Regions from separate parts of the Aquitalea sp. USM4 genome, predicted to be linked through region 3. Evidence: predicted binding sites of a transcription regulator. Region 3 holds the regulator's gene; each other region holds the start of a gene.
The links. Region 3 encodes sigma-54, which starts transcription at its own class of promoters, with help from an activator protein. Its sites were predicted from a motif close to CTGGCACGCTTCATGCTT; they were not measured.
Positions count from the first base shown of each region.

Region 1: the regulator sigma-54 is predicted to act here: its motif matches at 3,093-3,110, upstream of glnA (type I glutamate--ammonia ligase).
Region 2: the regulator sigma-54 is predicted to act here: its motif matches at 5,557-5,574, upstream of glnK (P-II family nitrogen regulator).

Region 1 covers NZ_CP029539.1:2,522,925-2,532,777, reverse strand. Annotated here, with positions in the region: gene mgtE (magnesium transporter) at 1-536, opposite strand, end outside; gene mtgA (monofunctional biosynthetic peptidoglycan transglycosylase) at 810-1,496, opposite strand; gene aroE (shikimate dehydrogenase) at 1,498-2,319, opposite strand; gene DKK66_RS11695 (rhodanese-like domain-containing protein) at 2,447-2,899, opposite strand; gene glnA (type I glutamate--ammonia ligase) at 3,179-4,597, shown strand; gene DKK66_RS11685 (BLUF domain-containing protein) at 4,699-5,121, opposite strand; gene DKK66_RS11680 (DUF4124 domain-containing protein) at 5,389-5,874, shown strand; gene glnL (nitrogen regulation protein NR(II)) at 5,975-7,030, shown strand; gene ntrC (nitrogen regulation protein NR(I)) at 7,057-8,514, shown strand; gene DKK66_RS11665 (LysR family transcriptional regulator) at 8,526-9,443, opposite strand; gene metE (5-methyltetrahydropteroyltriglutamate--homocysteine S-methyltransferase) at 9,554-9,853, shown strand, end outside.
Region 2 covers NZ_CP029539.1:943,394-953,246, reverse strand. Annotated here, with positions in the region: gene nuoN (NADH-quinone oxidoreductase subunit NuoN) at 1-98, shown strand, start outside; gene DKK66_RS04480 (DUF2818 family protein) at 114-410, shown strand; gene DKK66_RS04475 (lipid A biosynthesis lauroyl acyltransferase) at 679-1,545, opposite strand; gene DKK66_RS04470 (lysophospholipid acyltransferase family protein) at 1,542-2,435, opposite strand; gene metK (methionine adenosyltransferase) at 2,513-3,682, shown strand; gene DKK66_RS04460 (ammonium transporter) at 3,823-5,133, opposite strand; gene glnK (P-II family nitrogen regulator) at 5,164-5,502, opposite strand; gene DKK66_RS04450 (accessory factor UbiK family protein) at 5,774-6,061, shown strand; gene DKK66_RS04445 (YifB family Mg chelatase-like AAA ATPase) at 6,067-7,566, shown strand; gene DKK66_RS04440 (SPOR domain-containing protein) at 7,639-8,409, shown strand; gene DKK66_RS04435 (thiol:disulfide interchange protein DsbA/DsbL) at 8,437-9,054, shown strand; tRNA gene DKK66_RS04430 (tRNA-Met) at 9,154-9,230, shown strand; gene purB (adenylosuccinate lyase) at 9,453-9,853, opposite strand, start outside.
Region 3 covers NZ_CP029539.1:760,505-770,357, reverse strand. Annotated here, with positions in the region: gene DKK66_RS03570 (flavin prenyltransferase UbiX) at 1-531, opposite strand, end outside; gene rapZ (RNase adapter RapZ) at 597-1,439, opposite strand; gene hprK (HPr(Ser) kinase/phosphatase) at 1,420-2,376, opposite strand; gene ptsN (PTS IIA-like nitrogen regulatory protein PtsN) at 2,369-2,833, opposite strand; gene hpf (ribosome hibernation-promoting factor, HPF/YfiA family) at 2,955-3,281, opposite strand; gene DKK66_RS03545 (RNA polymerase factor sigma-54) at 3,353-4,777, opposite strand; gene lptB (LPS export ABC transporter ATP-binding protein) at 4,781-5,512, opposite strand; gene lptA (lipopolysaccharide transport periplasmic protein LptA) at 5,509-6,060, opposite strand; gene lptC (LPS export ABC transporter periplasmic protein LptC) at 6,050-6,610, opposite strand; gene DKK66_RS03525 (HAD family hydrolase) at 6,607-7,131, opposite strand; gene DKK66_RS03520 (KpsF/GutQ family sugar-phosphate isomerase) at 7,150-8,130, opposite strand; gene DKK66_RS03515 (cation:proton antiporter) at 8,349-9,853, shown strand, end outside.

The DNA of each region.
Region 1 (9,853 bases), 1.8 Mb from region 3:
CAGAGTGCCTCGTTGGCATCCAGTACGAAAATCTTGTCGGTCTGGTGTGGCAGCTCGTCAAAACGGCGCAGGTAGCGCAAGACCACCTCGCAGCTGACATCAGCCCGGATTTTCACCAGTTCAAAATCCATCAGCGCGCCGATACTGCCTTCCGGATAGGACAGGGCCGATTGCAATTGCTGGCGCTCGGCCTCGTCCAGTTCGCCCATGACTTCATAAACCACCTGCCGTGGCAGGTCGCCGGCAAGGTCAGCCAGCTCGTCGGTATCCAGCTGGCGAGCAGCCGCCAGCAGTTCGGCCGGGGCCATGGATTCGATCAGGGTTTCCCGGACGGCATCGGAAACCTCCAGCAGGATTTCACCATCCTGCTGTGCCTTGACGCGGCCCCAAACCAGCAGCCGTTCATCCAGCGGCAAGGCTTCCAGAATGTAGGCGATATCGGCCGGATGCAGGTTTTGCAGCCTTTGTTGCAGCTCGTCCAGTGCCGGTGAGGCGGCAGGGACAATGCCATCCTCTTCGACATGCAGCGCGATCAGCCTTTGCACCTCGGCCAGGCTTTCGCTCAATCGTTCAGCAGTTTGTTTTTTTTCAATAACCGACAAGCACAACTCCTTCCGCCATGGCGACGGAGACGGGGCTACACGGTCGTAATGGCGGGAATCAACAAGGAAAAACGGGGAAGCCAGGGGCTATGGGATAACTGGGTAAGTCCATGTGCAATACCGCACCTTTTCGGCACGGCAGAACGTATAAACAGAAGCGGGATTGTAACATGAAGCCCCCTTCGCCTTCCAGCAAAGGGGGGGATCTCAAGGCAGGTCGGCAAAGGCCATGCGTCGCTGGATGATGCGGGTTTTCTTCATCAGGCCAGTGGCATTGCGATGTTCATCGTAATAACGCGGATTGGGCACCATAGCCGCCAGTTTGGCAGCCTGTCCGGCAGACAGCCGGGCAGCACTGGTATGGAAGTAGTAGCGGGCGGCAGCTTCTGCACCGAACACACCATTCCCCCACTCGATGACATTAAGGTAGATCTCGAAAATACGGCGTTTATCCAGCACCTTTTCCAGCATCACGGTAATGGCTGCTTCTTCCAGCTTGCGCCATGGTGTCTTCTTGCTGGACAGAAACAGGTTTTTCGCTAATTGCTGGCTGATGGTGGAACCACCCGCCACGATGCGCCCCTGCTTCAGATTCTTCTCGAAAGCAGCCTCGATGCCATCCCAGTCAAAACCTTCGTGATCGGCAAACTTGGCATCTTCCGCCGCAATCAACGCCCGTTTCAGGTTGGGAGAAATCTGGGCGTATGGCACCCATTTCTGCCGCAGCTCAGCCTCCGGGTCGTCTTCCTGCAATTTGGCCAACTGCTCGTTCATGAAGGCACTGGCCGCCGGGTTATGACTGCGCCAGTAGACGATATGGCCGAAAATCCACAGGTTGTACAACACAATGGCGGCCACCAGGACCGCCATGATCTTGAAAATGAGCCGCATCAAATCAGGCCAGCACTTCTCGCAACATATTGGTGACCTTGCGCGTGTCCGGTTTGACACCACGCCAGATATGGAAGGACTCGGCCGCCTGCTCCACCAGCATGCCCAGGCCATCGGCCAGCATGCCGGCATTTTCGCTTTGAGCACGCTTCAGGAAAGGCGTCAGACCCTTGCTGTACACCATGTCGTAAGCCAGGGTGCGGGCGGTGAAGATGTTGGCCGGCAGCGGCGGAATTTCATTGTGCAGGCTGGTGGAAGTACCGTTGATGATGATGTCGAAGGTTTTGCCTTCCAGTGCCTCGTAGCCACTGGCCTCCACCTCACCCCAGGGCGCGAAATGATGGGCAATGGATTCCGCCTTGATCAGGGTACGGTTGGCAATGGTCACCTTGGCCGGCTTCTGTTCCAGAATCGGTTCCAGCACGCCGCGTACGGCACCACCGGCACCCAGAATAAGGATGCTCTTGCCTTCCATCGGGAAATCGAGGTTTTCCACGATATCGCGTACCAGGCCGACGCCGTCAGTGTTGTCGCCATACACTTTGCCATCGCGGAAAGTCAGGGTATTGACGGCCTCGGCTGCGCGGGCGCGCTCGGTCACTTCCTGGGCCATGCGGAAGGCATCACCCTTGAACGGCAGGGTGACATTCAGGCCCAGGCCACCTTCTTTCACAAACTGGCCAACCACTTCGTTGAACTTGCCCAGTTCGGCAAACAGCTTTTCATATTGCACGGCTTCGCCGGTGGCTCGGGCAAACTCGCTGTGAATGAACGGCGACTGGCTATGGGAAACGGGGTTACCGATGACGGCGTAACGGTTGGTCATGATCAGCTTTCTTGGATTCCTGTGGTGCTACCGCATCGTGCGGTTCATCTGCTGAGGTAGCACTTTGCCGTGTAACGTCATAAACATCAACCGGTCAATACCCCTGTCCCAACAATTCAGGCCTGCTTCAGCCTTGCACCCACGGCAAGCCATGGGCTTTCCAGCCATTCACTACGCCGCGATGCTCATGGGCATCCTTGTCGCCCTCAAAGCCCTCCATCACGTTGTATACACGGGCATATCCGGCTGCCGCTGCCTGTACGGCCGCTTCATGCGAGCGCACGCCGCTGCGGCACATCAGCAGCAGCAAAGCCTGCTTGTCCACCGCGCCCTGCAATTGCGCAAGAAACTGCGGATTGGGCTGCATGCCGGGAAAACTGCGCAGCTCGATACGCAATGCACCGGGAACCACGCCAACAAATTGCCATTCCGCCGCACTGCGGACGTCCACCAGTACGGTGCCTTCCACTTGCTGAATGAGGTAATAGGCTTCTGTCGGTGTCAGCGCGCCCTGATAGGACAATTGCTGACTGGCGGCACGCTCTGCAGCGGTCTGCAGGATCTTGACGGTTTGTTCCATGGGCTACCTTTCTTTGTAACGGGGCCGTGCCACACTATGGTGCGCAGGGCCTGCCTGTGCGGAGCGGCTGTCAGCACCAGACAATGCACCAATATCGATCATTTGCACTTGGCAAGGCATCATTTTGGTGCACAACTTACGGCTAGCAGGACCGAACACCCTGTGACACAATGATTGAATTAGCGTTCTTAGCCTGGCACGCTTCATGCTTCAAGCGAAGCGTACCATCTTTATCAAGCAATATTGCTTTCGATGCACGTTGCCTTTAGGAGAACATTCATGGCGGTTGCAGACGTAGTCAAGCTGATTCAAGAAAACGACGTCAAGTTCGTAGACCTGCGTTTTACTGATACCCGTGGTAAAGAACAACACGTTACCATTCCGGCACACGTGCTGCTGGAAGATGCTGACGAGTGGTTCGAGCGCGGCCACGCTTTTGATGGCTCCTCCATCGCCGGCTGGAAAGGCATTCAAGCCTCCGACATGCTGCTGATGGCTGACCCGGCTACCGCCAAGATTGACCCCTTCTTTGACGAACCGACCGTATTCATGTCTTGTGACGTGATTGACCCGGCCGACGGCAAGGGCTACGACCGCGACCCGCGCTCCATCGCCAAGCGCGCTGAAGCTTACCTGAAGGCATCCGGCCTGGGCGACACCGCCTACTTCGGTCCGGAACCGGAATTCTTCGTATTCGACAGCATCACCTGGGGCACCGACATGTCCGGTTGCTTCGTGAAGATCAAGTCCGAAGAAGCTGCCTGGGCCTCCGCTGAAGAATTCGAAGGTGGCAACACCGGTCACCGTCCGGGCGTGAAGGGCGGCTACTTCCCGGTACCGCCGGTTGACTCCGCACAAGACCTGCGTTCCGCCATGGTTCTGCTGCTGGAAGAGCTGGGCGTACCGGTTGAAGTGCACCACCACGAAGTGGCCACTGCCGGCCAGATGGAAATCGGTACCAAGTTCAGCACCCTGACCCAGCGTGCCGACTGGACCCAGATCCTGAAATACGTGGTTCAGAACGTGGCACACAGCTACGGCAAGACCGCTACCTTCATGCCCAAGCCCATCGTTGGTGACAACGGTTCCGGCATGCACGTTCACCAGTCCATCTGGAAAGACGGCAAGAACCTGTTTGCTGGCGACGGCTATGCCGGCCTGTCCGACACCGCCCTGTACTACATCGGCGGTATCATCAAGCACGCCAAGGCACTGAACGCCATCACCAACCCGGGTACCAACTCCTACAAGCGTCTGGTTCCGCATTACGAAGCTCCGGTAAAACTGGCTTACTCCGCCAAGAACCGTTCCGCTTCCATCCGTATCCCGCACGTGGCAAACCCGAAGGCTCGCCGTATCGAAGCCCGCTTCCCGGATCCGCTGGCTAACCCGTACCTGTGCTTCTCCGCTCTGCTGATGGCCGGTCTGGATGGTATCCAGAACAAGATCCACCCGGGCGATGCTGCTGACAAGAACCTGTACGACCTGCCGCCGGAAGAAGACAAGCTGATCCCGACCGTGTGCGCAAGCCTGGACGAAGCCCTTGCTGCCCTGGACGCAGACCGCGACTTCCTGACTCGTGGCGGTGTGTTCTCCAACGAATGGATCGACGCCTACATCGAACTGAAGATGCAGGAAGTGAACCTGACCCGCATGACTACCCACCCGGTAGAATTTGCAATGTACTACTCCCTGTAATCGGGCGATGGCACCTTCGGGTGCCTTGCCGGATACAGAAAACCCGCGCAAGCACTGCTTGCGCGGGTTTTTTCATGTCTGCCGGCTACCGCCAGGAACACTCAGCCCGGCAACTCGGCAAACGCCTTGAGCATGGCCAGGCCATCCTGTGGCGCAACAACCAGCTGGCTGACATCAAATGCCGGATCGAACACCGGGGCAAACTGGGGGAAGCGCGCCAGTGCTTCGGGCTGCGGCACATGGAAACCCATATACCACTGGCCAAACTCACGCTGTTTGCATTCGCTGCAAAACAGGGACTCCACCTGATGATGGCGCGAATCCTGGCTGATTTTGCTGAACGCAGCCTCAACCACAGCCTCCTCCCCCTCCAACAGTTGCAAGAAGCAGCCATCGCGGTACAGCAACAGGCCGGTAATCTGCCGGGCCTGATTATTGGCCACCGACTTGTCCAGAATTGCCGTCAAATCGGCAGGAGACAGGGCTGTGGTGGCCTTGCTGGAATAAAGCAACTGAATCAGCATGGGCCGGCTTTCTGTAAAGTGCCAGGACGATGGGCTGAACGGATGACTGCAAACATTTCCTCATTACCTTCTGCATGGAGACCGGACATCAAATACAGGCACACGCCATGCCATTGGCACAAGGTGATGCCCGGGGGCATGATGACACATTCCACAGATGTACGGCATGCTGGCCGCCGCCTTGTTGTCATGCAGATGTGACGCGAGACCACCTTTTGCTTATCATAGCGTCACATCCTCCCGTTTTCACCGCAGACGCCCGACACCATGAAAACCCTTGCTTTCTGCCTGCTGCTGACTTGTGGCCTGGCCCATGCCGAGGTGTACAAATACATCGACGCCAATGGCAATGTCACCTTCACCAATGTGCCGATCAAGGGCGCCAAGCCCATGCACCTGGCACCGCTGTCCACCTATGGCGGCAGTGGCAGCGGCAAGGGCAAGGCGGCCGCCAGCGGCAAATCTGCCTCCACACCGGATGGCTACCCCAGTGTGGACAACGGTACCCAGACCAAGCGCGACGAAGGCCGCCGCAAGATTCTGGAAAACGAACTGGCCAATGAGCAAAAAGCCCTGGCTGATGCACAAAAGGCTTACACCGACGGCGCGGCTACCCGCAACGGCGATGAAACCCGCAACTACCAGAAATACCTGGACCGGGTACAAAAACTGAAGGACGCCGTCACCGAGCGCCAGAAGAATGTGGACGCATTACGCCGCGAACTGGGGCAAGCTGCATCCAATGCACAATAATGGTGCATAATTAAGGCCGATTTCGTGCATATGCGGTGCTCCGGCTTGGCGTGCTTATTGCTAATAGCCAGATGCACAGCCTCATCCGATTCGGAGCACCATGAACTCGCCCAGCTTTGCCGGCCTGGATTTACTCGACACCCCGGTCCTGATCACGCATGCCGATGGCAAACTCGAATTTGCCAATCCCGCCTGTGAAAACCTGCTGGCCATAGGCCGGCGAGAGTTGCTGCGCCACTCGCTGTTCGAGTTGCTGCAAGACAGCCCCGCCCTGCGCCAGGCATTGGCCACCGCCTTACAACACAACTCCAGTTATATCGAGCACGACCTCGAACTGCGCACACCGCATGGTGAGCAGCCGCTGCATATCGCCCTGTCGGTGACACCGATAGATGCGGAGGGTCGGCTGGCGCTGGTCGAGCTGCGACCACTGGATCAGCAACTGAAAATTGCCAATGAAGAGCGGCTTTTGCTGCAACAACAGGCTAATCGCGAGCTGATTCGTAACCTGGCGCATGAAATCAAGAACCCCTTGGGGGGAATCCGCGGTGCGGCCCAGTTGCTGGAGCATGAACTGTCAGACCGGCCGGAGCTGAAGGAATACACCGAAGTCATCCAGGAAGAAGCCCTGCGCCTGCAATCGCTGGTAGACCGCCTGCTGGCCCCGCATCGCCGCCATGTGCGCAGCGAAATCAATATCCACGAAGTGCTGGAACGGGTGCGCAGCATTGCGCTGGCCGAGTATCCACAGGGCCTCGTCATCCGCCGCGACTACGACACCAGCCTGCCGCACATGGTGGCGGACAAAGAACAGCTGATCCAGGTGGTGCTCAATATCGTCAAGAACGCGGTGCAGGCCATGAAGGCCAAGGGCGAGGTGATTTTGCGCACGCGCGTCGCCCGGCAGGTCACCCTGGCACGGAAGCGTCACGTGCTGGCATTAAAATTGCAGATTGTCGACAACGGTCCTGGTATTCCGGAAGAAATCAGGGATCACATTTTTTATCCCCTGGTTACCGGACGTGCCGAAGGCACCGGCCTGGGGCTGACACTGGCCCAGGCTTATGTACACCAGCACGGCGGCAGCATCGAATTTGAATCCCGCCCGGGCCAGACCTGCTTTACCGTGATGCTGCCCTTCAGCAACACGGACTGAACCCCATTACAGAAACGAGGGCTGCTATGAATAACCCGGTGTGGATCATTGATGACGACAAGGCCATCCGCTGGGTCCTGGAAAAGGCACTCGGCCGCAGTGGCATCGGCTTTGACAGCTTTTCCAGCGCCGATGATGCGCTGAATGCCCTGTACGACAATACACCGCGCGTCATCATTTCCGACATCCGCATGCCCGGCACCGATGGTTTGAAATTCCTCTCCCGGGTAAAGGCCGATCATCCGCAGCTGCCGGTCATCATCATGACCGCGCACTCCGACCTGGATTCGGCAGTGGCCGCCTTCCAGGGTGGTGCATTCGAATACCTGCCCAAGCCCTTTGATGTCGACCAGGCTGTGCAGCTGATCGAGCGCGCACTGGCCGAGAGCAATAGCCAGATCGAAGCCACCGGCGGCGTGGAAGCCATGCCGGTGCTGCTAGGCCAGGCACCCGCCATGCAGGACGTATTCCGCGCCATTGGCCGCTTGTCGCAATCCCATGTCACCGTGCTGATTACCGGCGAGTCCGGTACCGGCAAGGAGCGGGTGGCCGAAGCGCTGCACCGCCATTCGGTGCGCTCCAGCAAGCCTTTCATTGCCTTGAATACCGCAGCCATTCCCAAGGATTTGCTGGAGTCCGAACTGTTCGGCCATGAAAAAGGCGCTTTTACCGGCGCGCTGGCCACCCGTCGCGGCCGCTTTGAAGAGGCGGAAGGCGGCACGCTGTTTCTGGATGAAATCGGCGACATGCCCACCGAGCTGCAAACCCGCTTGCTGCGCGTGCTGTCGGACGGACACTTTTACCGCGTGGGCGGCCATGTGCCGATCAAGGCCAATGTGCGGGTGATTGCCGCCACCCACCAGAATCTGGAAGACCGGGTCAAACGCGGCCTGTTCCGGGAGGACCTGTTCCACCGCCTGAATGTGATCCGCCTGCGTCTGCCGCCCTTGCGCGAACGGCGCGAGGACATCCCGCTGCTGACCCGCCATTTCCTGGCCAAGAGCGCCAGCAGTCTGGGCGTTGAGCCCAAGCGCCTGACCGAAGCGGCGATGGAAGTGATCAAGTTCCACAGCTTTACCGGTAATGTGCGCGAACTGGAAAACCTGTGTCAGTGGATTACCGTGATGGCACCGGGCCAGCAGGTGGAAGTGGGCGACTTGCCCTCCGAACTGCGCGAACCGGAAGCCATTGCACCGGCGACGGAAAGCGATGGCAGCCCGGTAGTCAGCAGCGCCGTGCACGTGGTGGACTGGACGCTGGGGCTGGCCGAAGAAGTGGCCCGTCGGCTGCGCGCCGGTGAAGTGGGCATCATCGACGACCTGACCCGCCGCTTTGAAGAAAGCTGCATCCGCACCGGGCTGGCCCACACCGGTGGCCGCAAGGTGGAAGCCGCCCATCTGCTGGGCTGGGGCCGCAACACCCTGACCCGCAAGATTCAGGAACTGGGCATGGAAGGGCATGACGAACATGCCGACCATGTCTAGGCGCTGACTGATCAGCCTGCCAGTACGGTAAGGCCGGGGAGCGTGGCGAAGCTGCGCTCCCGTACCGTGGCCAGAAAATCCTGCATGAAGGCAAGCGGTGCATCCTCGCTGCGCACCGCGGCATACAACTCGCTGCGCAGGCCGCCATCGCCAATGGTACGCGCCACCACATAGCCCTTTTCCAGATAAGGCCGCACCGCCCAGTACGGTAAGGCCGCCACCCCGCGCCGGCTGGCCACCAGCTGGATGATGGCCACCGTCAGCTCGCTGCTGCGCCGTGGCGGGTTCACCCCGGCAGGCAACAATACCTTGCGCCACAAATCCAGCATGTCATCCGGCACCGGGTACTGGATCAGCGTTTCACCGGCGAAATCTGCCGCCTGCCAGATTTTCTTTTCTGCCAGTGGATGATCCCGCGCCACGATGCCCACCATCTCGTAAGCAAACAAAGGGTGGTGCACCACACCGGCTTGCGCTTCCATTTCCGACACGATGGCCAGATCCGCCCTTTGGGTCAGCAGCAGGCTGACCGGGTCGGCATGAAAGCCGGACACGATGTCCAGCTCCACCGCAGGCCAGTGCTGGCGGTAGCTGTCCATGGCCGGCATCAGCCAGTCAAAACAGGTGTGACACTCCACCGCCACGCGCAATTCACCGGCATCGCCTTCGCGAATGCGCGCCACATCGCGCTCGGCCGCAGCCACACGGCCCAGCAGCTCATGCGCCAGCGTCAGCAGGCGTTCCCCCGCCAGGGTAAAGCGTAGCGGCTGGGTCTTGCGTTCGAACAAGGGCTGCTGATAGTAGGCCTCCAGCTGCTTTAGCTGATGCGACAAGGCGGACTGGGTGAGAAACACCCGCTCTGCCGCCAGCGACACGCTGCCGGTTTCCTGCAAGGCAATCAGGGTTCGCAAATGACGCAGTTCCAGCACAGTCGGACCGTCCAATCATGAAAATAATTAATTCAAATCGATAAAATTATGCGTTTGAATCATACAGTAAAAACCACCATGCTGGAGCCACTGACAACAAGGAGCCCCGCATGACCACACTGCACCTGGCCGGTTTCCCCCGCATCGGCGCCAAACGCGAACTGAAATTCCTGCTGGAAAACTACTGGCAGGGCCAGATAGACGAGCAAGCACTGCAGCAAGGCGCACGCGAACTGCGCCAGCGCCACTGGCTGCTGCAAAAGGGTGCCGGTATCACCCTGTCACCGCTGGGCGACTTCTCCTTGTACGACCACGTGCTGGATGCGCAGATTCTGGTGGGGGCCATCCCGCCCCGCTTCGGCTTTGAGGCGGCCAGCATCAGTCCTGAACAGTATTTCCAGCTGGCACGT
Region 2 (9,853 bases), 180 kb from region 3:
CGCTGAATGCCATTGCGCTGCTGGTACTGGGCGTAGTGCCGGAACGTGTAATCGTGCTGTGCATGCAAGCGATGAAGCAATCGCTGGCAGCCATCTAAGCGAGAGCCCTGTACATGCAAGCCAGTGTTGCTACCTTGCTGATCGTCGCCTTCATGGCGGCAAACCTGCCGTTCCTGACCTCGCGTCTGGCTGGTGTGCTGCCGGTTGCCAACAAGCATTTCGGTTGGCGTTTACTGGAAATGGCCGTGCTGTTTCTGCTGGTCGGCCTGTTTGCCCGTTTTCTCGAGGCCAAGCAGATGCCGGTCCAACAGCAGCACTGGCAGTTCTATGTCACGACGGTTGCCTTGTTTGTGGTGTTTGCGTTTCCCGGTTTCGTCTACCAGATGTTCTGGAAAAAGCGCAGTCACTAGGCAGTTCAGCTTGCAAAGAAAACCCGGCCCCGGCCGGGTTTTTTCATGGCCTGTCATTGCCTGTTCGGGACAAAGGATTGCTTGCAGGTAGCGACTGGGTTTGCAGTCGCCGGGCATGGCAGTGCAGGGTAGTAGGGGAGGGCAGACGCGCCAGGTTGGAGGATTAAAGACCCTATAAAGAAGGATTGATCCTTATCTGCGGGCTTTCCAATTGCGACAGACAAAAAAAACCGGCACGGGGCCGGGTTTTTTGTTGAAGGCATGGCATTCAATAAATGCGCTGTTCACCTTCTGGACGGCTTTTGAAGCGTTTGTGCAGCCAGAAGTACTGGTCGGGTATCTCGCGGATCCGCTCTTCCAGGAAGGCATTCATGCGCCGGGTATCAGCTACTACATCATCGGTCGGGTAGTTTTCCCATGCCGGATAAAATTCCAGCTCGAAGCGATTGCCAACACGGCGCGCGATTAAGGGAACCACGTGCGCCTTGGCCAGTTTGCTGATGCGTGACAGTCCGGTAATTGTCGCGGCGTCCTTCTCGAAGAATTTCACGAACACCGAGTCGCGCGCGCCGAAGTCCTGGTCAGGCAGGTAGAGGAAGGGCGTGTGTTCTTTGCGCATGGCCTTGATGATGGAACGCAGGCCTTCATTACGCGGCACGATATAGCAATTGTTGTAGCGCTGACGGCCAGCGTAGATCTGGGCATCCAGCGTGTCGTTCTTTTGCTGCGAGTAAACGCTCACCAGTGGCAGTACCTGGTTCAGCGCGAAAACACACATTTCGAAGCCGACAAAGTGCGGGTAAAACAGGATCACATCCTCACCCTTGGCGCGCAGCTCCTCCACGATATGCAGATTCTTGATGCTGACCAGCTTGCGGATACGATCGGCAGAGCTCCACCAGGCGACGCCGTATTCCAGCGCCAGGCGGATCATGTAGCCGAAGTTGGACTTGATCAGGCGTTTTCGTTCAGCCTCACTCATATCAGGGAAGCAAATGCGCAGATTGGTGAGGCCCACCTTGCGACGGTCTGCCGCCAGGTGATAAGCCACCAAGCCAATTCCATCCGCCAGCAAACCAATCGCCCACATGGGCAGCAGGCGAATCAGCCATAACAGGGCAAAAACAATCTTCATGGGTTTCCTTGCTGATGGTCCGGCGGAGTAACGCCCGCAGGACATTTGTAACGGTTGTAGCTCCACAGGTACTGGCTGGGTAAGCGGCGGATCATGTCCTCAACGGTCCGGTTGAGCAGCGCACAATCGGCATCCTTGTCACCACTGAATGGTTGGGACATGGCTTCGATATGCACGACGAAGCCCTCGCCACGTGGCAGGCGCTCGCCAACAAAAAACAGCACTTCCACCCCGCTCACCTGCGCGAGGCGTGGCACCAGGCTCATGGTGTAAGCCGGTTTGCCAAAAAAAGGTGCCCATACCCCTTCCCCGTTGCCGGGAACCTGATCGGGCAGAATGATGGTAGCTTCGCCTGATTTCAAAGCCTTCATCAGAATGCGCACACCGGCACCGGTTGCCGGCGCGGTCTTGCCCTTGCCACGGGCACGTCCTGCCTGCATTACCGGTTCCAGCCAGGTCAGTTTTGGCGGCCGGTACATGGCAGTCAACGGAAAGGGCAGGCGCGAGCTGATGTAACGGCCGGCAATGTCATAACTGCCAAGGTGCGGGGTGACAAAAACGATACCATGGCCGGCTTGCAAGGCGCGCTCAACATGCTCCCAGCCATGACAGGCTTTCACCAGTGCGGCAATGTCTTCCGGCTCCCGGCACCAGGCTATTGACAATTCCAGTGCACCTTTACCGGTTTCCAGTGCGGATTGTTTGACTAGTCCTTGTAAAACCTGATAATTTTCACAGATTTTACTCGACGCCAGATTACTTCTCATCCGCTCTGCATAGCGGGGGGATGAAAGGTAAGTAAGCCGCCCCAGAATGGCGCCGAGACATTGCAGCCACGACAGCGGCAAACGCGCCAGCAAGGACAACACGAGTTGGACCAGCTTGGACATGGTTTAGTCAGTGGTGATCGTAAAGCGGCCTATTTTATCATCACACTGTTTTGCTTTATTCGGGAATCAACAAACAAATGAGCGAATATCTGTTTACGTCGGAATCGGTATCGGAAGGCCATCCGGACAAAGTAGCCGACCAAATCTCCGATGCCATCCTCGATGCCATCCTGCGCGAAGACAAATACGCTCGCGTAGCAGCCGAAACCCTGGTCAACACCGGCTTGGTGGTGCTGGCTGGTGAAATCACCACCTCGGCCAATGTCGACTACATCAAGATTGCACGCGAGACCATCAAGCGCATCGGTTACGACAACTCCGAGCTGGGTTTCGACTACCACGGCTGCGCCGTCATGGCCTGCTATGACAAGCAATCGCAAGACATCGCCCAAGGCGTGAACGAAGGCGAAGGCCTGGACCTGAACCAGGGCGCTGGCGACCAAGGCCTGATGTTCGGCTATGCCTGCGACGAAACCCCGACGCTGATGCCCTTCCCCATCTACTACGCCCACCGTCTGGTGCAGCGCCAGGCCGAACTGCGCAAGGACGGCCGCCTGCCGTGGCTGCGCCCGGACGCCAAGAGCCAGATCACCTGCGTGTACGATGGTGAAACCGGCCTGCCCAAGCGTATCGACACCGTGGTGCTGTCCACCCAGCACAGCCCGGAAATCGATCACAAGACGCTGACCGAAGCCGTCATCGAAGACATCATCAAGCCGGTCCTGCCGCCGGAAATGCTGACTGCCGAAACCAAGTATCTGGTGAACCCGACCGGCCGCTTCGTCATTGGCGGCCCGATGGGCGACTGCGGCCTGACCGGTCGCAAGATCATCGTCGACACCTATGGCGGTGCAGCACCGCACGGTGGTGGCGCCTTCTCCGGCAAGGACCCGTCCAAGGTGGACCGCTCGGCCGCCTATGCTGGCCGCTACGTGGCCAAGAACATCGTGGCTGCCGGCCTTGCCCGTCAGTGCCAGATCCAGGTTTCCTACGCCATCGGCGTGGCCGAGCCGACCTCGATTGCAGTGGATACCTTCGGCACCAACAAGATCCCGAACGAAAAGATCGTGGAACTGGTGAAGAAGCACTTCGACCTGCGCCCGAAAGGCATCATCCAGATGCTGGACCTGCTGCGCCCGATCTACGGCAAGACCGCCGCTTACGGCCACTTCGGCCGCGAAGAGCCGGAATTCACCTGGGAACGCACCGACAAGGTGGAAGCGCTGCGCGCTGACGCTGGTCTGTAAACCAGTTAGCTGTTGTTGCAAGATCAAAAAAGCACCGATTCATTCGGTGCTTTTTTCATGTCAGTTTAACGTGGGCAGAAAAAAAGGGCGCCGAAGCGCCCCGAAGTCCCTTACCACAACTTGTTGATGGTGTTGGCTGCTTACTCCACACGCTCACCGTGCAGAACCACATCCAGACCTTCGCGTTCTTCGTCTTCAGCCACACGCAGGCCAACAACCACATCAATGATTTTCAGCAGGATGAAGGTGATGATGGCGCAGTACACCACGGTCACACCCACACCGATTGCCTGGGTAGCCAGGCTACCTTCGGCACCGCTGATGCTCTTCACCGCAAATACACCGGTCAGCAGCGCGCCAACGATACCGCCAACACCGTGTACACCGAAGGCATCCAGCGAGTCATCGTAGCCCAGCATGTGTTTCAGGCCAGTTGCACCCCAGAAGCAAACCACGCCAGCCACTGCACCAATAATCAGGGCACCCTTTACATCCACGAAACCAGCTGCAGGAGTGATGGCAACCAGGCCAGCTACAGCACCGGAAGCAATGCCCAGTACCGAGGGTTTTTTCTTGTGGATCCATTCAGCAAAAGTCCAGGCCAGTGCAGCAATACCAGTGGCAACCTGGGTGGTCACCATGGCCATGCCGGCACGACCATCAGCGGCTACCGCAGAGCCGGCATTGAAGCCAAACCAGCCCACCCACAGCATGGAAGCGCCAATCAGGGTCAGGATCAGGTTGTGCGGCGGCATGGCTTCCTTGCCAAAACCCACGCGCTTGCCCATCACCAGGGCACAGATCAGGCCGGCAATACCAGCGTTGATGTGAACCACGGTACCGCCAGCAAAGTCCAGCACACCCAGACCGCTCATCCAGCCGCCCGGTGCCCAAACCCAGTGGGCAACCGGTACATAAACGAGCAAGGACCACAGCGCAGTAAAGATCAGCAGGGCAGAGAATTTCATCCGTTCAGCAAAGGCACCGGTGATCAGTGCCGGGGTAATGATGGCAAAGGTCATCTGGAACATCATGAACACCGATTCCGGAATCGATCCAGCAGACGGATGAACGGCAACTTTTTTGGTGTCGGCAATGTAGTCCATGCCATCCAGGAAGACACGGCTCAGGTCACCCAGGTAGGGATTGCCAACGGTAAAGGCCAGGCTGTAGCCAACGACGGCCCACAGTACGGTCACCAGCGCGGTGATGGCAAAGCTTTGCATCAGGGTGGCCAGTACGTTCTTTTTGCGGACCATGCCGCCGTAGAACAGGGCCAGGCCCGGAATGGTCATGAACAGCACCAGTGCGGTGGAGGTCAGCATCCAGGCTGTGTCGCCGGAGTTGATGACCTTGAAGTCAGCCATGGCCGGACCTGCCGGTGCATCAGCCAGAACGGGCAGGGCCAGTGACAACAGGCCGGTACCCAAGGCAGCAAGTTTCTTCTTCATGTGATTTCCCCTGTATGGCTATAGCGTGGCTTAAACCGCGTCGGTACCGGTTTCCCCGGTCCGGATCCGCACGATTTGTTCAAGATCGAAGACAAAAATCTTGCCATCACCAATCTTGCCGGTACGTGCCGATTTTTCGATGGCCTCGACAACCTGGTCCAGCAGACTGTCATCAATGGCAATTTCCAGTTTGACCTTGGGCAGGAAGTCCACGACATATTCAGCGCCACGATACAGCTCGGTATGACCTTTCTGACGGCCAAATCCTTTGACTTCCGTGACGGTAATGCCTTGCACGCCAATGGCGGATAGCGCTTCACGTACTTCATCAAGCTTGAAAGGCTTGATCACGGCGGTGACCAGTTTCATGTTCACTCCTTTTCGGTGGACCCGGTTAGTTGCTTGCGTTACTGAGAAACACTACTGCATAAACCGTGCCAGCTTATTATCTTGCTGTTACCTAAGTGTTTTCCGCGATTAAATCTGTAATTGCTGAGCATTAATGGCTGTCAGCACCAAGGCGGAGCATTTATTATTGAGCCTCTGCACTCAATTGGTGCGTTGCTCGCTGCGCTGCAGCGCCGAATGGATTTTGCTACACTCGAAGCGGACTATCGATTACCTGCAAAGGAGCACCAAGATGTTGAGTCAGAAGATTTTTGAAGAAATCAGCAGCAAGATCAGCGATACCATCGCAGCCAGTCCGGCCAAGGATATCGAGAAGAACATCAAGGCCATGATGGCATCCACTTTCTCCCGCATGGATCTGGTGACCCGCGAAGAATTCGATGTGCAACAGGAAGTACTGGTGCGTACCCGTGAAAAACTGACTGCACTGGAAGCCCGCCTGGCCAAGCTTGAAGCCCAGGTTTTCCCTGAGGAAGCCCAGGCCAGGACCGAAGCCCAGGCTGAATTGGGTCATTCCTGAGCACGATGGCTCTGGCCGTAGTAGCGAGCCGTGCCCTGGCCGGGCTGCATGCCCCGGAAGTTGCCGTTGAAGTCCATCTGGCCAATGGACTTCCGCAGTTCACCATCGTCGGCTTGCCCGACACCGAAGTGAAGGAAAGCCGGGACCGTGTCCGGGCCGCCATTCTCAATTCTGGTTTTGAATTCCCCGCGCGTCGCATTACGGTCAATCTGGCACCAGCTGATCTGCCCAAGGACTCTGGCCGTTTCGACCTTCCCATTGCCATTGGCATTCTGGTTGCCGCCGGCCAGATACAATGCCCACATCTTGCAGACTATGAATTTGCCGGCGAACTGGCACTGAGTGGCCAGCTGCGTGCAGTGCGCGGTGCCCTGGCCATGGCATGCCAAACCCGTCGTGCAGGCCGTGCCTTCATGTTGCCGCGAGACTGTGCTCAGGAAGCTGCGTTGGTGCTGGCAGATCAGGTTTATGCCGTGGATAGCTTGCTGCAAGTTTGTGCACACCTGAATGGCACCCAGCCCTGTTCACCCATCGTCGTCAACCAGAATGACACACGGCCCGTTTATCCGGACTTGGCCGATGTCAAAGGCCAGGCCGCAGCACGTTATGCCCTGGAGATTGCCGCTGCAGGTGGACACAGCCTGTTGCTGGTAGGGCCGCCGGGTACGGGGAAGTCCATGCTGGCATCGCGTTTGCCGGGCATTCTGCCAACGATGAATGAGGAAGAAGCGCTGGAGGCCGCCTCGGTTCAGTCACTTGGCACGCGAGGCTTTTTACTGGAACAATGGCGCCAAAGACCATTCAGGGCTCCGCACCACACCGCATCAGCCGTTGCCCTGGTTGGCGGCGGTTCAGATCCGCGGCCGGGTGAAATCAGTCTGGCACATCATGGCGTGTTGTTTCTGGATGAGTTGCCAGAATTCGATCGCAAGGTATTGGAAGTATTGCGTGAACCTTTGGAGTCCAAAGTAATCCATATTTCGCGCGCCAGCCGGCAAGCCATTTTTCCCGCCGACTTTCAACTGGTTGCTGCCATGAATCCCTGTCCTTGCGGGTATCAGGGGCAGCCTTCCGGGCGCTGTCAATGTACACCGGAACAAATTGCCCGCTATGTTGGCAAATTATCGGGCCCATTGTTGGACCGGATCGACATGCATGTACCGGTTCCGGCACTGGGTGCGGATGAACTCACCAGTGCGGTGGCCGGCGAGGGAAGCGAGCTGGTGCGTCTTCGGGTTCAGCAGGCGCGTGATGTGCAGTTGCAGCGTCAGGGATGCAGTAATGCCCGTCTTTCCGGATTGGCGCTGGAGCAATATGGCGCGGCAGACCCGGCAGCACTTGCCTTGCTGGCAGGTGCTCTGGAAAAGTTGGGACTGTCGGCCAGAAGTTATCACCGGATATTACGCATCGGGCGTACGGTGGCGGATCTGCAAGGAAGCGTGAAACTGGAACGACATCATATGCTGCAAGCCATTCAATTAAGAAGGAGTGGTTTTGGTGTGTGATTCGGTAAATATATTTTCGTCTGGTTTTAATAGATAATGTACCGATTGATTGTATGGAAATGGTAGTAGTACATGGCAAATCGTGATGTGAAGAATTCCTCTCGTACCAGCGCTTCCGGGCGAGGACGTCCTGGTCGCAAGAGTGGAGGCGGGGGGCTGGTAGCGGGTATTGTCATCGGCCTTATCGTGGGCGTTGCCGTTGCAGTGGGCCTCGCCATGTATCTGAATCGTTCTGCAACGCCATTTTCCAATCTGGAAAAACTGGATCGCAAAGCCGGTTCTGCTGCAAGCTCGGCGCCATCGACAGAACTTCTGGAACCGGGTACCAAGATTGCCGATGTACAAGCCAATCAGCCGGCACCTGCTGCGTCTGCTCCGGTGAAAGTCGAACAGCCGGCACCGCCACCGATGCCCGCAGAGCAGCCGGCGGCCACAAGCACGGCCCCTGCGGCAAGTGCCAAGAACAAACCGGCTACGTCCCCGGCCACTACGGCCAAGGATGAACAGCGTTTTGACTTCTACAAAATCCTGCCCGGTCAGGTGGATGCAGTCCCTGCCGATGGCAAGGCAGCAGGTAAAGACCGGGAACCTTCTACTGCCGCACCAGCCAAAAAGGTCTTCCTGCAACTGGGTTCCTTTCAGAATGAAAATGAAGCTGACAACCTCAAGGCCAAGCTTGCCTTGCTGGGTGTTGAGGCCAAAATCCAGTCTGTTTCGATTCCTGACAAGGGCATGGTCCATCGCGTCCGTATCGGCCCATTGAGCAAGCCTGAAGATATCGATCGCCTGCGTGCCCAGCTGAAGCAGGATGGTATCAATGCTGCCGTCGTCAAGGCAGAGTGATTCAAATAAACGTCTAGAGGACAAAAAATGAAAAAATGGTTGTTGATGACCTTGTTGCTGGTCAGTGGTTTTGCCAATGCTGCTTCCGAACTGGGCAAGGATTATGTGCTGATGGCCAAGCCGCAGCCGGTGGCTAATCCCAAAAAGGTTGAGGTGATCGAGTTTTTCTCCTACACCTGCATCCATTGTTTTCATCTGGACCCGCTGATCACCGCCTGGGAAAGGAAAAAGCCGGCCTATGTTGATTTCCGTCGCGAACAGATTGTTTGGCAAAAGCCGATGGAAGGTTTTGCCCGCCTGTTTGCCACGCTGAATGTCACGGGATATATGGAGAAGCTGAATGCGCCGGTGTTCGACGCCGTCATGCAGCAGAAAATCAACCTGGCCGATCCTTCGGTGCTGAATGACTGGCTGAAGAAACAGCCCGGTGTGAACCTGGCCAAGTTCATGCAAACCTATAACTCCTTCGGTATCAACAGTCAGGTTGCACGCGCCAGCCAGATCACTCGTGCCTACAACATCGAAGGAACGCCTACCATTGTCGTGAATGGCAAGTATGCGCTGTCACCGGCTGCTCCGGAGCGTCTGATCGAAGTGCTTAATGACGTCATTGCCAAAGCCAAGGCGGAAAGCAATATCAAGTAATGCATGTCCCGATGGCAATGCCTGCATTCGCAGGCAATTGCTTTTATCGGACGAAAGCTTGACGCTTCGAGAAATAACAGGTACTATTCATTTCTCTGACGCGGGGTGGAGCAGTCTGGTAGCTCGTCGGGCTCATAACCCGAAGGTCGTAGGTTCGAATCCTGCCCCCGCAACCAAGTTTTCAAGAAAAGACCACTCAGCAGAGTGGTCTTTTCTTGTATGTGCGCAAGCACACCATTACGTTCAGTTTGCTGTTCAGGAACGTATTCCCTCGAGTCATATTTTCGGGCCGTCTTCTTTGGAAGATGGCCCATTTCTTTTTCTGATTCATGCCTAATGCGATAGGCAATAAAAAACCGCCTTCATCGAAGGCGGTTTGCTTGGCTGGTCAGGGATGATCAGATGCGTTTTGCCAGTTCTGCTGCCTTGCCAACGTAGGCAATCGGAGTCAGCTCCAGTAGACGTGCCTTTTCAGCTTCCGGAATCTCCAGCCCCTTGATGAAAGCAGACAGAGTTTCGCGGGTAATGCCATCCTTGCCGCGGGTCAACTCTTTCAATTGCTCGTAAGGGTTGGGTACACCGTAGCGGCGCATTACGGTCTGGATCGGTTCGGCCAGTAATTCCCAGCTGCGACCCAGTTCTTCGGTAATGGCTACCGGATTGATTTCCAGCTTGTTCAGACCCTTGAGGCAGGCTTTGAAACCCAGCATGGTATAGCCGAAGCCAACGCCCATATTGCGCAGTACGGTGGAGTCGGTCAGGTCACGCTGCCAGCGGGAAACCGGCAACTTTTCTGCCA
Region 3 (9,853 bases):
GTCTTCGATGGTGGACGGGTGCGTATAAAAGCCCGGTGACGGTGGCAGGATCACCACCCCAAGCCGCGCCAGCTTGAGCATGTTTTCCAGGTGAATGACGGAGAATGGTGTTTCCCGTGGTACCAGAATCAGCTTGCGCCCTTCCTTGATGCTGACATCGGCAGCCCGTTCAATCAGGTTGTCGCTCATGCCTTGTGCAATGGCGGCCAGGGTGCCCATGGAGCAGGGACAGACCACCATGGCGTCGGCCGGGTTGGAGCCGGAGGCGACCGGAGCAAACCATTCTTCACGGCCAAATACCGCCAGCTGTCCTTCTGCGGCAGCTGTGCGTTGTTGCAACCATTGGGCAAATTCGGCAGGGCGGGAGGGAAGTTGCAGGTCCATCTCCTGCTTGGCTACGATTTGTGCTGCCTGGGAATAAAGTACCCATACGCGCACGCCTGCACCAATCAGGGTGTCGATCAGCCGCAGGCCATAGGGCAGGCCGGAGGCTCCGGTAAGGGCAACGGTAACGGTTTGGGGTGTTTGCATCTTGTTTCCAGTGGCGGTCCTGCCTGCCGGCGCAGCGGGATGCTGCGAGCCGGGCAGGTGACCGGTCAGGATTCACGAAACAACTGGCGATGTCGCAACAGGACCTGTTCGGCCGGAAAGGCCTTGGCCAGTTGTTCGGCAATAAAGACAGAGCGATGCTGACCACCAGTACAGCCGATGGCCACGGTGAGATAGCTGCGGTTTTCCCGGCTGAATTCCGGCAACCATTTCAGAATCATGCAGCGGATATCTTCGGCCATCTGGGCGACCAGCGGTTGCCCTGCAAAGAAGTCGATGATGGGTTGGTCGCGACCGGTAAACGGGCGCAAGGCCAAGTCGTAATAGGGATTGGGCAGGCAGCGGACGTCAAACACGAAGTCGGCGTTCAGCGGTACGCCATGCTTGAAGCCGAAGGATTCGAAAATGATGGTGAGCCGGCTGCTGTCTGCTTCCACCAGTTGCTTGATGGCCGTTTTCAAGGCATTGGCTGACAACTCGCTGGTGTCGATGCGGATACCCATTTCCTGCACGCTGGCCAGCAGTTCCTGCTCCAGCTGGATACATTCCTCCACCGTGGAGCCGCTACCCGACAGTGGGTGCCGGCGGCGGGTTTCGGAAAAGCGCTTGACCAGGGTTTCCGGCTTGGCCTCGAGAAACAGCAAGCGTACATCCACACCTTGCTGACGCAGCTTGTCCACCTCGGCAGGCAGTGCGCCCAGAGAAGGGCTGGAGCGGGTGTCCACGCTGATGGCAATCTGCTGGTAGCCATAATCGGCATAAAGCGACATGGCTTCATGCAGCATGGTGGCAGGCAGGTTGTCCACACAGTAAAAGCCGGAGTCCTCCAGTGCGCGCAGAGCGATGGATTTACCGGAACCGGACAGGCCGCTAATCAATATCAGGCGCATTTTCCTGATCTCTGAGGAAGTTGGTATGGCGTTCGATGAACTCACGGGTACTGTCGATACCACGCAGTTGCAGGATGTAGTTGCGCACAGCCGCTTCAACCAGCACCGCAAGGTTGCGACCCGCCGCCACCGGCAGCACTACCTTGCGCACCGTCACGCCAATGATGTCCTGGGTTTCCGACTGGATATTCAGCCGGTCCAGGGCTTGCATCGCCTGATCGTTGGCCTTGACCAGGTGAATAATCAGTTTTAGCACCTTTTTCGGACGCACGGCGGTTTCGCCAAAAATGGTACGGATATTCAGGATGCCCAGGCCGCGCACTTCCAGAAAGTCGCGCAGCAGCGGCGGGCAACGGCCTTCCAGGGTTTCCGGGCCGATGCGGTACAGTTCCACCGCATCATCGGCCACCATGCCGTGACCACGGGAAATCAGTTCCAGCGCCAGTTCGCTCTTGCCCATGGCCGAATCGCCCATGATCAGCACGCCGATTTCCAGCACATCCAGAAACACGCCATGCAACACGGTGGAAACCGCCAGTGCGCGCGCCAGATAGATGCGCAGCACATCCATCAGGTAGGGGCTTTCCAGCGGCGTGCTCATCAGCGGCACATTGTGGGTGTGGCAGTAGTCGCGCAGCAGTTTGGGCACTGGCTGGCCATTGGCCACCATCACCACCGACATGGTTTTGTGGAACAGTTGGTCCAGCGCGGTCTTGGCGGCGGATTGTTCCAGCCGGTTGAGGTAGTCCACCTCGGCCAGACCGAGCACTTGCACCCGGTTGGGGTGAATGAAATTCAGGTGGCCGACCAGGGCCAGGGTGGGGCGTTGTTCATCGTTGCCGATGGGGCTGTCCGCGCCGCCGGTTCCTGCTACCCAGGTCAGGTTGAGCTTTTGCTGGTTGTCCTGATACAACCGGCGCACGGTAATGCTAGGCATGGTTGGTATTCCATCCGGTGAGCAGCTGGTACAGATCGGCACGCGAGCTTGCGCTGAGCAGTTGTTCACGCAGCTGTTTGCTGGAGAACAGCTGTGCCAGTTCCGAGAGTACCTGCAAGTGCAGGTCGGTTGCCTGTTCCGGCACCAGCAGGACAAACAGGCTTTGTACCGGCTTGCCATCCGGCGCATCGAAAGGAATCGGGTTCTTCAGGCGAATGAACACGCCCGCCGCTTCCTTGAGCCCTCTGGCACGGCCATGCGGAATGGCCACCCCTTGGCCAAGGCCGGTGGAGCCCAGTTTTTCCCGGGCAAACAAGCAGTCGAAAATTTCACTGCGGGCGATGCCGTGGGTGTTTTCGATAAGGAGGCCCACCTGCTCGAAGACGCGCTTCTTGCTGGCGACATCCAGGTCCGGGAGGATGTGATCCTGTGTCAGGATTTTGCCAATCAGGCTCATAGGAATGGTTGCACGCGGCTACAGAAACTGGCCAATTCTACGTTGCCTTCATCAAAATGAAAAAGGCTCCGAGCAAATAAAAACGGGAACCCGCCGGGTTCCCGCATCGAATACTTAATGTTTACAAGCTGGCTTCCTGTTGAACCTGTGGGCTTGTTGCACGGTGTTCGCTTTGTTTTTCCTTGTGCTTGAGTACCTGGCGATCGAGCTTGTCCATCAGCGCGTCGATGGCAGCGTACATGTCGGAGTCGGTGGCCTCTACATGGATATCCTTGCCGGAGAGATGAACATTCACTTCCGCCTTGTGCACCAGCTTGTCTACCGACAGGGTGACAGCAACGTCAATCACGTGATCGACATGACGGGTGATGCGTTCCAGCTTGGTTTCCACGAATTCGCGGATGGCCGGGGTTACTTCGAGGTGGAGACCGGTTACTTTGAGGTTCATACCCTAACTCCTTCTTGTGTTGACTGCCCGGTCGGGTCGGCCGGGCGAGCGGATATACTTCAAGGCGTGAATCACAATGCCTTGCGCAGATTGACCGGCGGTATCTGCATAGCTTCACGATACTTCGCAACGGTGCGTCTTGCAACCTGAATCCCTTGCTTTCCCAGTTCGTCGGCAATGGCGCTGTCCGAAAGTGGCTTGGCCGGGTTTTCACCGTCTATCATGCGGCGGATATGCGCCTTGATGGCCGTTGCCGAGCATTCGCCGCCGCTGTCGGTTTCCAGTGCACTGCCAAAGAAATACTTCAGCTCGAACAGACCACGAGGGCAAAGCAGGTATTTCTGCGTGGTGACGCGTGATACGGTCGATTCATGCAGGCCAAGTTCGTCTGCGATGTCCCGCAGGATAAGCGGCCGCATGGCGACTTCACCGTGTTCAAAGAACGCTTGCTGTCTTTCGACTATAGCTTCTGACACTTTCAGAATGGTGTCAAATCGTTGCTGGATGTTCTTGACCAGCCATTTGGCTTCTTGCAGCCGGCCAGTCAGTTCGCCTGCGCCAGCGCGGTTTTCCGACAGCATCTGGGCATACAGCTGGTTGACGCGCAAGCGCGGTACCGCACCGTTATTGAGTTCAGCCACCCAGTGACCACGCCGTTTGCGCACGGTGACATCCGGGATGACATAGTGCACGTCTTCGCCGCCGAAACCGGACGCCGGGTGAGGGGTCAGCCGGGCGATCAGTTGCTGTGCCTCGCGGATGGCTTCGTCATCCACGCCCAGAATGCGCTTCAGGCGGGTGTAGTCGCGGTTGCCCAGCAGCGTCAGGTGCTCGGCCACAATCTGGCGTGCCAGTGCATGGCCGGGCTCGTTGGCGGGCAAACGGGCCAGTTGCAGGCCAAGCGACTCGGCCAGGTTGCGCGCGGCAATGCCGGGAGGGTCGAATTGCTGTAACAGGCGCAGCCCGACCATCAGTTCATCGGTTTCCAGTTCCAGTTCCAGCGGCAGATTACTGGCCAGTTCTTCCAGATCGGTAGTCAGGAAACCGTTGTCGTCCAGTTCTTCGATCAACAGCTGGACAATGGCCTGATCGCGGGTGGGCAGGGTCAGTTCACCCAGCTGCGCCAGCAGGTGTTCGCGCAGGCTGACCGGGCAGGGTACGTTGAGCATGGGGTCGAATTCATCGTCCCCGTCGTTGCGGCGGCTGCCACTGCCCCAGTCGGTGAGTTCGCCATTGCTGGCGTCCTGGCTGTTGTCACCATCGCTGCTGTCCGACGCCGTGCTGGTGGATTCTTCCTGGGCAGCCGGCGTTTCTGCCGGGCTGCTGTCATGCGAGGGCGGCTCATCGCCGCGTTCCAGCATGGGGTTGTCCAGCAAGAAGCGTTCGACTTCTGCCTGCAGGTCGAGCGTGGACAGCTGCAACAGTTTGATGGACTGTTGCAGTTGCGGCGTGAGGGTGAGTTGCTGGGAGACCCGCAGCTGTAGTGACTGTTTCATGGCTTACAGGTGGAAGTGCTCGCCCAGGTAAACCTGGCGCACTTTCTCGTTGTTGACCAGTTCTTCCGGCTCGCCGGAAGCCAGTACCGAACCATCACTGATGATGTAGGCGCGATCGCAGATGCGCAGGGTTTCACGCACATTGTGGTCGGTAATCAATACGCCAATGCCACGCTGTTGCAGGAAGGTGATGATTTTCTGGATGTCGATGACGGCAATCGGGTCTACCCCGGCAAACGGTTCGTCCAGCAGGATGAAGCGTGGGCGGGTGGCCAGCACGCGGGCGATTTCCACCCGGCGGCGCTCGCCACCGGACAGTGCCAGCGCATTGCTTTCGCGCAGGTGGGCGATATTGAGGTCGTCGAGCAGGAGGCTGAGTTCCTGCTCCAGTTTGTCGCCCTTGTAACCGGCAATTTCCAGCACCGCCGTGATGTTTTCTTCCACCGTCATCTTGCGGAAAATGGAAGCTTCCTGTGGCAAATAGCCCAGTCCAAGGCGGGCGCGCTGATGAATGGGCAGGTGGGTGATACTGTTGCCATCCAGCGTGATTTCGCCTTCATCGGCACCGATCAGTCCGACGATCATGTAAAAGCTGGTGGTCTTGCCGGCACCGTTGGGGCCAAGCAGGCCGACCACTTCCCCGCTCTGGATCTGCAGGGCGACGTCCTTCACTACCGTACGTTTTTTGAAGCGCTTTTTCAGGCGCTCCACTTTCAGGATGCTGGGGCCGCTCATGGAGTGCTTCCGTCCGTTTTCTTGGCAGGGCTGTTGTCTCTGGGCTTGGGCTGGATGATGGCGGTCACGCGGCCGCCGTTGCTGCTGGCACCGCTGCTGACTTCATACATTTCGGTTTCGGTGTTGTAGGTAATGACATTGCCGATGACCAGATCACTGCCGCGCTTGACGCGGGCATTGCCGGTGAGCACGGCAACGTGGGTGACGGTGTTGTAGTCCAGCTGGTTGGCCTGGCCTTCGATCCATTCGTTCTTGCCGTCCATTTTCTGGCGGAAGTTGACCTGGCGTCCGGTGGCCTGCATGGTCTGGTTACCCTGTTTGTCCTGGGTGACCGTGGCGCGGTCGGCATTGAGCTTGAGTGTGCCCTGGATGATGACGACATTGCCTTGCCATACCGTGACGCCCTTGAGCTGGTCGAGGTTGCCCCGGTCGGCACTGATTTCGATGGGCTTGTCCCGGTCGGCCTTTTCGGCATGGGCGGTCTGGATGGCGCACAGGCCGAGGGCCAGCCAGGCCAGCCGGATGAAGCGGCGGCAGTTATTTTTCATAAGTGGCCTTTGCGTTGGACAGCAGCTGTAACTGACCAGCCTGCTGCTCGTAAATGAAGCCCACGGCACTGCCGCTGGACTTGCCATAGTAGAAGTGCGTGAGGGTGTCGGCGCGGGCAATGTGCTTGACGGTGTCAATGCGCATATTGCTGCTGACTACGCGGGTTTCCTGTTGCGTGGCGGTGGCTGGCTGGATCAGCGTGACTTTCTTGTCGAACAGTACCTGTTTGGTCTTGCTGTTGTAACGGCCGCTTTCACCAATGGCATGGTAGGCCAGTACGCCATTCTTGTAGCTTTGCAGGTCCGGCGATTCGAAATACGACTCGGTGCGGTCCGGGTATTGCCACATGCGGCTGGCAATCATCTTGTCCTGCAGCATGCCCTTGGGGTCGAAGCGGGTGGCCATCACGCCTTGCGCCACGACTTCTGGCTTGTTCGGGTCCAGCTCGTGCTTGCTGGGCTGCCAGCGTGACACGGCATCCAGCCAGACGGTCAGCAAGCCGGTGATCAGCACCAGCAGGATGGGAAACAGGCGGTGCGAACGGATCATGCCAGATACCGTGCCACGATGGCGTCAAAATTGCCTTGCGCCTGCATGATCAGCTCGGCCAGTTCACGCACTGCGCCCTGACCGCCGGGGAAACCGGTGACGTAGTGCGCATGCTGGCGTACCAGGGTGGGGGCAGCCGGCACGGCCACCGCCAGGCCGACGCGGCGCAGAACCGGCAGGTCGATCAGGTCGTCGCCGATGAAGGCGCATTGTTCCAGCGTGACATCCGCCTGTTGCAGCAACTGGTTCAGGGCTTCCTGCTTGTTGTGGATGCCACCGAAGTAAAAGTCGATGCCCAGTGCCTGCGCGCGGTGTTCCACGCAGCGGTCTGCCCGCCCGGAGATGATGGCCAGCCGTACGCCGGTGGATTGCAACAGCTTGAGGCCCAGGCCGTCCTGCACATAGAAGGACTTGCTCTCTTCACCCTGGGCATTGTAGTAAATGCGGCCATCGGTCATGACGCCGTCAACGTCCATGATCAGGAGCTTGATCTTGCGGGCTTGTTCGGTAATGGCTTGCATGGGCTTCCTTGTTGGCGGCTAGACGACGCCGGCCTTGAGCAGGTCGTGCATGTGGATGGCGCCGGCCAGCTTGCCGTCGGCATCCACTACCAGCAGGCTGGTGATGCGGCGCTGTTCCATCAGGTGGACGGCCTCGGTGGCCAGCTTGCTGTGCAGGATGGTTTGCGGGGCGGGGCTCATCACCTGGTCGATCTGCAGGTCGTAGATATTGCCGGAGCGTTCCAGTGTGCGGCGCAGGTCGCCATCGGTATAGATACCCTTGATGTTATTGTCCGCCGTGGCAATGGCCACCATGCCCAGGCGCTGGTGCGACATTTCCAGCAAGGCATCTTTCAGCGGCGTGCCGGGCAATACGCGCGGCAGTTCGTCGCCGCTGTGCATCAGGTCCTTGACATGGACCAGCAGACGCCGGCCCAGGCTGCCGCCGGGGTGTGACAGGGCAAAGTCTTCCGGGCCGAACTGGCGGGCATCCAGCAGGGTGACTGCCAGGGCATCGCCCAGCGCAATCTGCACCGTAGTGCTGGTGGTGGGGGCCAGGCCCAGCGGGCAGGCTTCTTTTTCCACCTGGGTGTCCAGCAGGATGTCGGCTTCGCGGCCCAGCGAGGAAGCGGGGTTGCCGGTCATGCCGATCAGCACCAGCCCCTTGCGCTTGAGCGCGGGCAGCAGGGCAACCACTTCACCGGATTCGCCGGAGTTGGACAGGGCGATGACCACATCCTGTGCGGTAATCATGCCCAGGTCGCCGTGAGCGGCTTCGGCCGGGTGAACAAAAAAGGCCGGGCTGCCGGTGCTGGCCAGCGTGGCGGCGATCTTGCGTCCGACATGGCCGGACTTGCCCATGCCTGTTACCACAATGCGGCCACGGCAGGCCAGAATGGCATCCACGGCGCGCAGAAAATCGCCGTTCAGGCGGCCTGACAGGGCCAGAATTGCATCCGCCTCGGTCTGCAGCACTTCACGTGCCAGATCGAGCCGGGAGCTTGTTTGCGCTTTTTCCATAGGGGAAAGTATATCAAAGGTTATAATCGTCGGAGGCAGAAGCTGGTGCATCTTTTGCTTGGCGTGTGATTTTGCCCTGTCATGGCGTGATGCACCTGCCTGCCTTTTTGTTCCTGACCATGCGCTTGCCGGATGGTCGGGGCGCTTGATCATTGCCTTGTGCCGTGCTGCTTGTCATGGCTTTATTTCCCGCTTTTTCACAGGAGATGGTTGCGTTCATGCATTCGCTCGCCCCGATTGTGCTGGTTTTGCTGGCTGCCGTGTTGTCCGTTACCTTGTGTCGCAGCTTGCGCGTACCGCCTATGCTGGGCTACCTGGTGGTGGGTTTCCTGGCCGGACCCGGTGTGGCCAGCGTGATTCCGGAAGGCGAGGAAACGCAGTTCCTGGGTGAAATCGGCATCGTGTTCATGATGTTCTCCATCGGGCTGGAGTTCTCCCTGCCCAAGCTGCGGGCCATGCGCCATCTGGTATTCGGCCTTGGCCTGGCGCAGGTGGTGGTGACCTTGCTACTGATTGCCGTGGTGATGGGCTGGCTGACCGGCTCTGCACTGTCCGGCTTTGCCGTGGGGGGCGCGCTGGCCATGTCATCCACCGCCATTGTCAGCAAATTGCTGACCGAGCGGCTGGAGCTGAACCTGCAGCACGGACAACTGGCCATCGGTGTGCTGCTGTTTCAGGACATTGCCGTGGTGCCGCTGCTGATTCTGCTGCCTGCCTTTGCCGGTGGCAGTGAAACCCTGTGGATGGACCTGGGCCTGGCTGCGGTGAAAGTGGTGGCGGTGATGGCCTTGCTGCTGTTTTTCGGCCAGCGCCTGATGCGCCCCTGGTTTCATCTGGTGGCCAGACAGCGCTCGGGCGAGCTGTTCATGATCAACGTCTTGCTGATCACCCTTGGGGTGGCCTGGCTGACCGAGTTGTCCGGCCTGTCGCTGGCACTGGGTGCCTTTGTGGCCGGCATGCTGATTTCCGAAACCGAATACCGCTATCAGGTGGAAGAGGACATCAAGCCTTTCCGCGATATTCTGCTGGGCTTTTTCTTTGTGACCGTCGGCATGCGCCTGCAATTGCCCATCCTGTACCAGCGCTTTGGCGAAGTGGCGCTGATGCTGGGTTTGCTGCTGCTGGCCAAGCTGGGCATCGTGTTTGTACTGGGGCGGCTGCTGCGTCACCAGCCCAATCACTCCATGCGTGCCGGCCTCGCCCTGGCGCAGGGTGGTGAGTTCGGCTTTGTGCTGCTGGCCTTGTCCGGCAACCTGGGCCTGATTGCCGAAAGCACCGAGCAGGCCGCCATTGCCGCCATCCTGCTGTCCATGCTGGTGGCACCCTTCATGATCATGCACGGCGAAGCCATCACCCGGCGCCTGGTAAAGCAGGACTGGATGATGCAGGCGCTGAACCTGCACCACTTGCTGGTGGAAAGCATGGGCAAGTCCGACCATGTGCTGATTTGCGGCTATGGCCGTAGCGGTCAGGCGCTGGCCCGTTTGCTTGAGACGGAAGACATTCCCTTCTTTGCGCTGGACATGGACCCGGAACGGGTACGTGAGGCTGGCGAGGCTGGCGACCCGGTGGTGTTTGGCGATGCCGGCAAGAAAGAAGTGCTGGTGGCCGGTGGCCTGATGCGCGCCAAGGTGGTGGTGGTGACCTTTGCCGATACCCATGCGGCGCTGCGCATCCTGCATACCGTACAGTCTGCGCGGCCTGATCTGCCGGTGATCGTGCG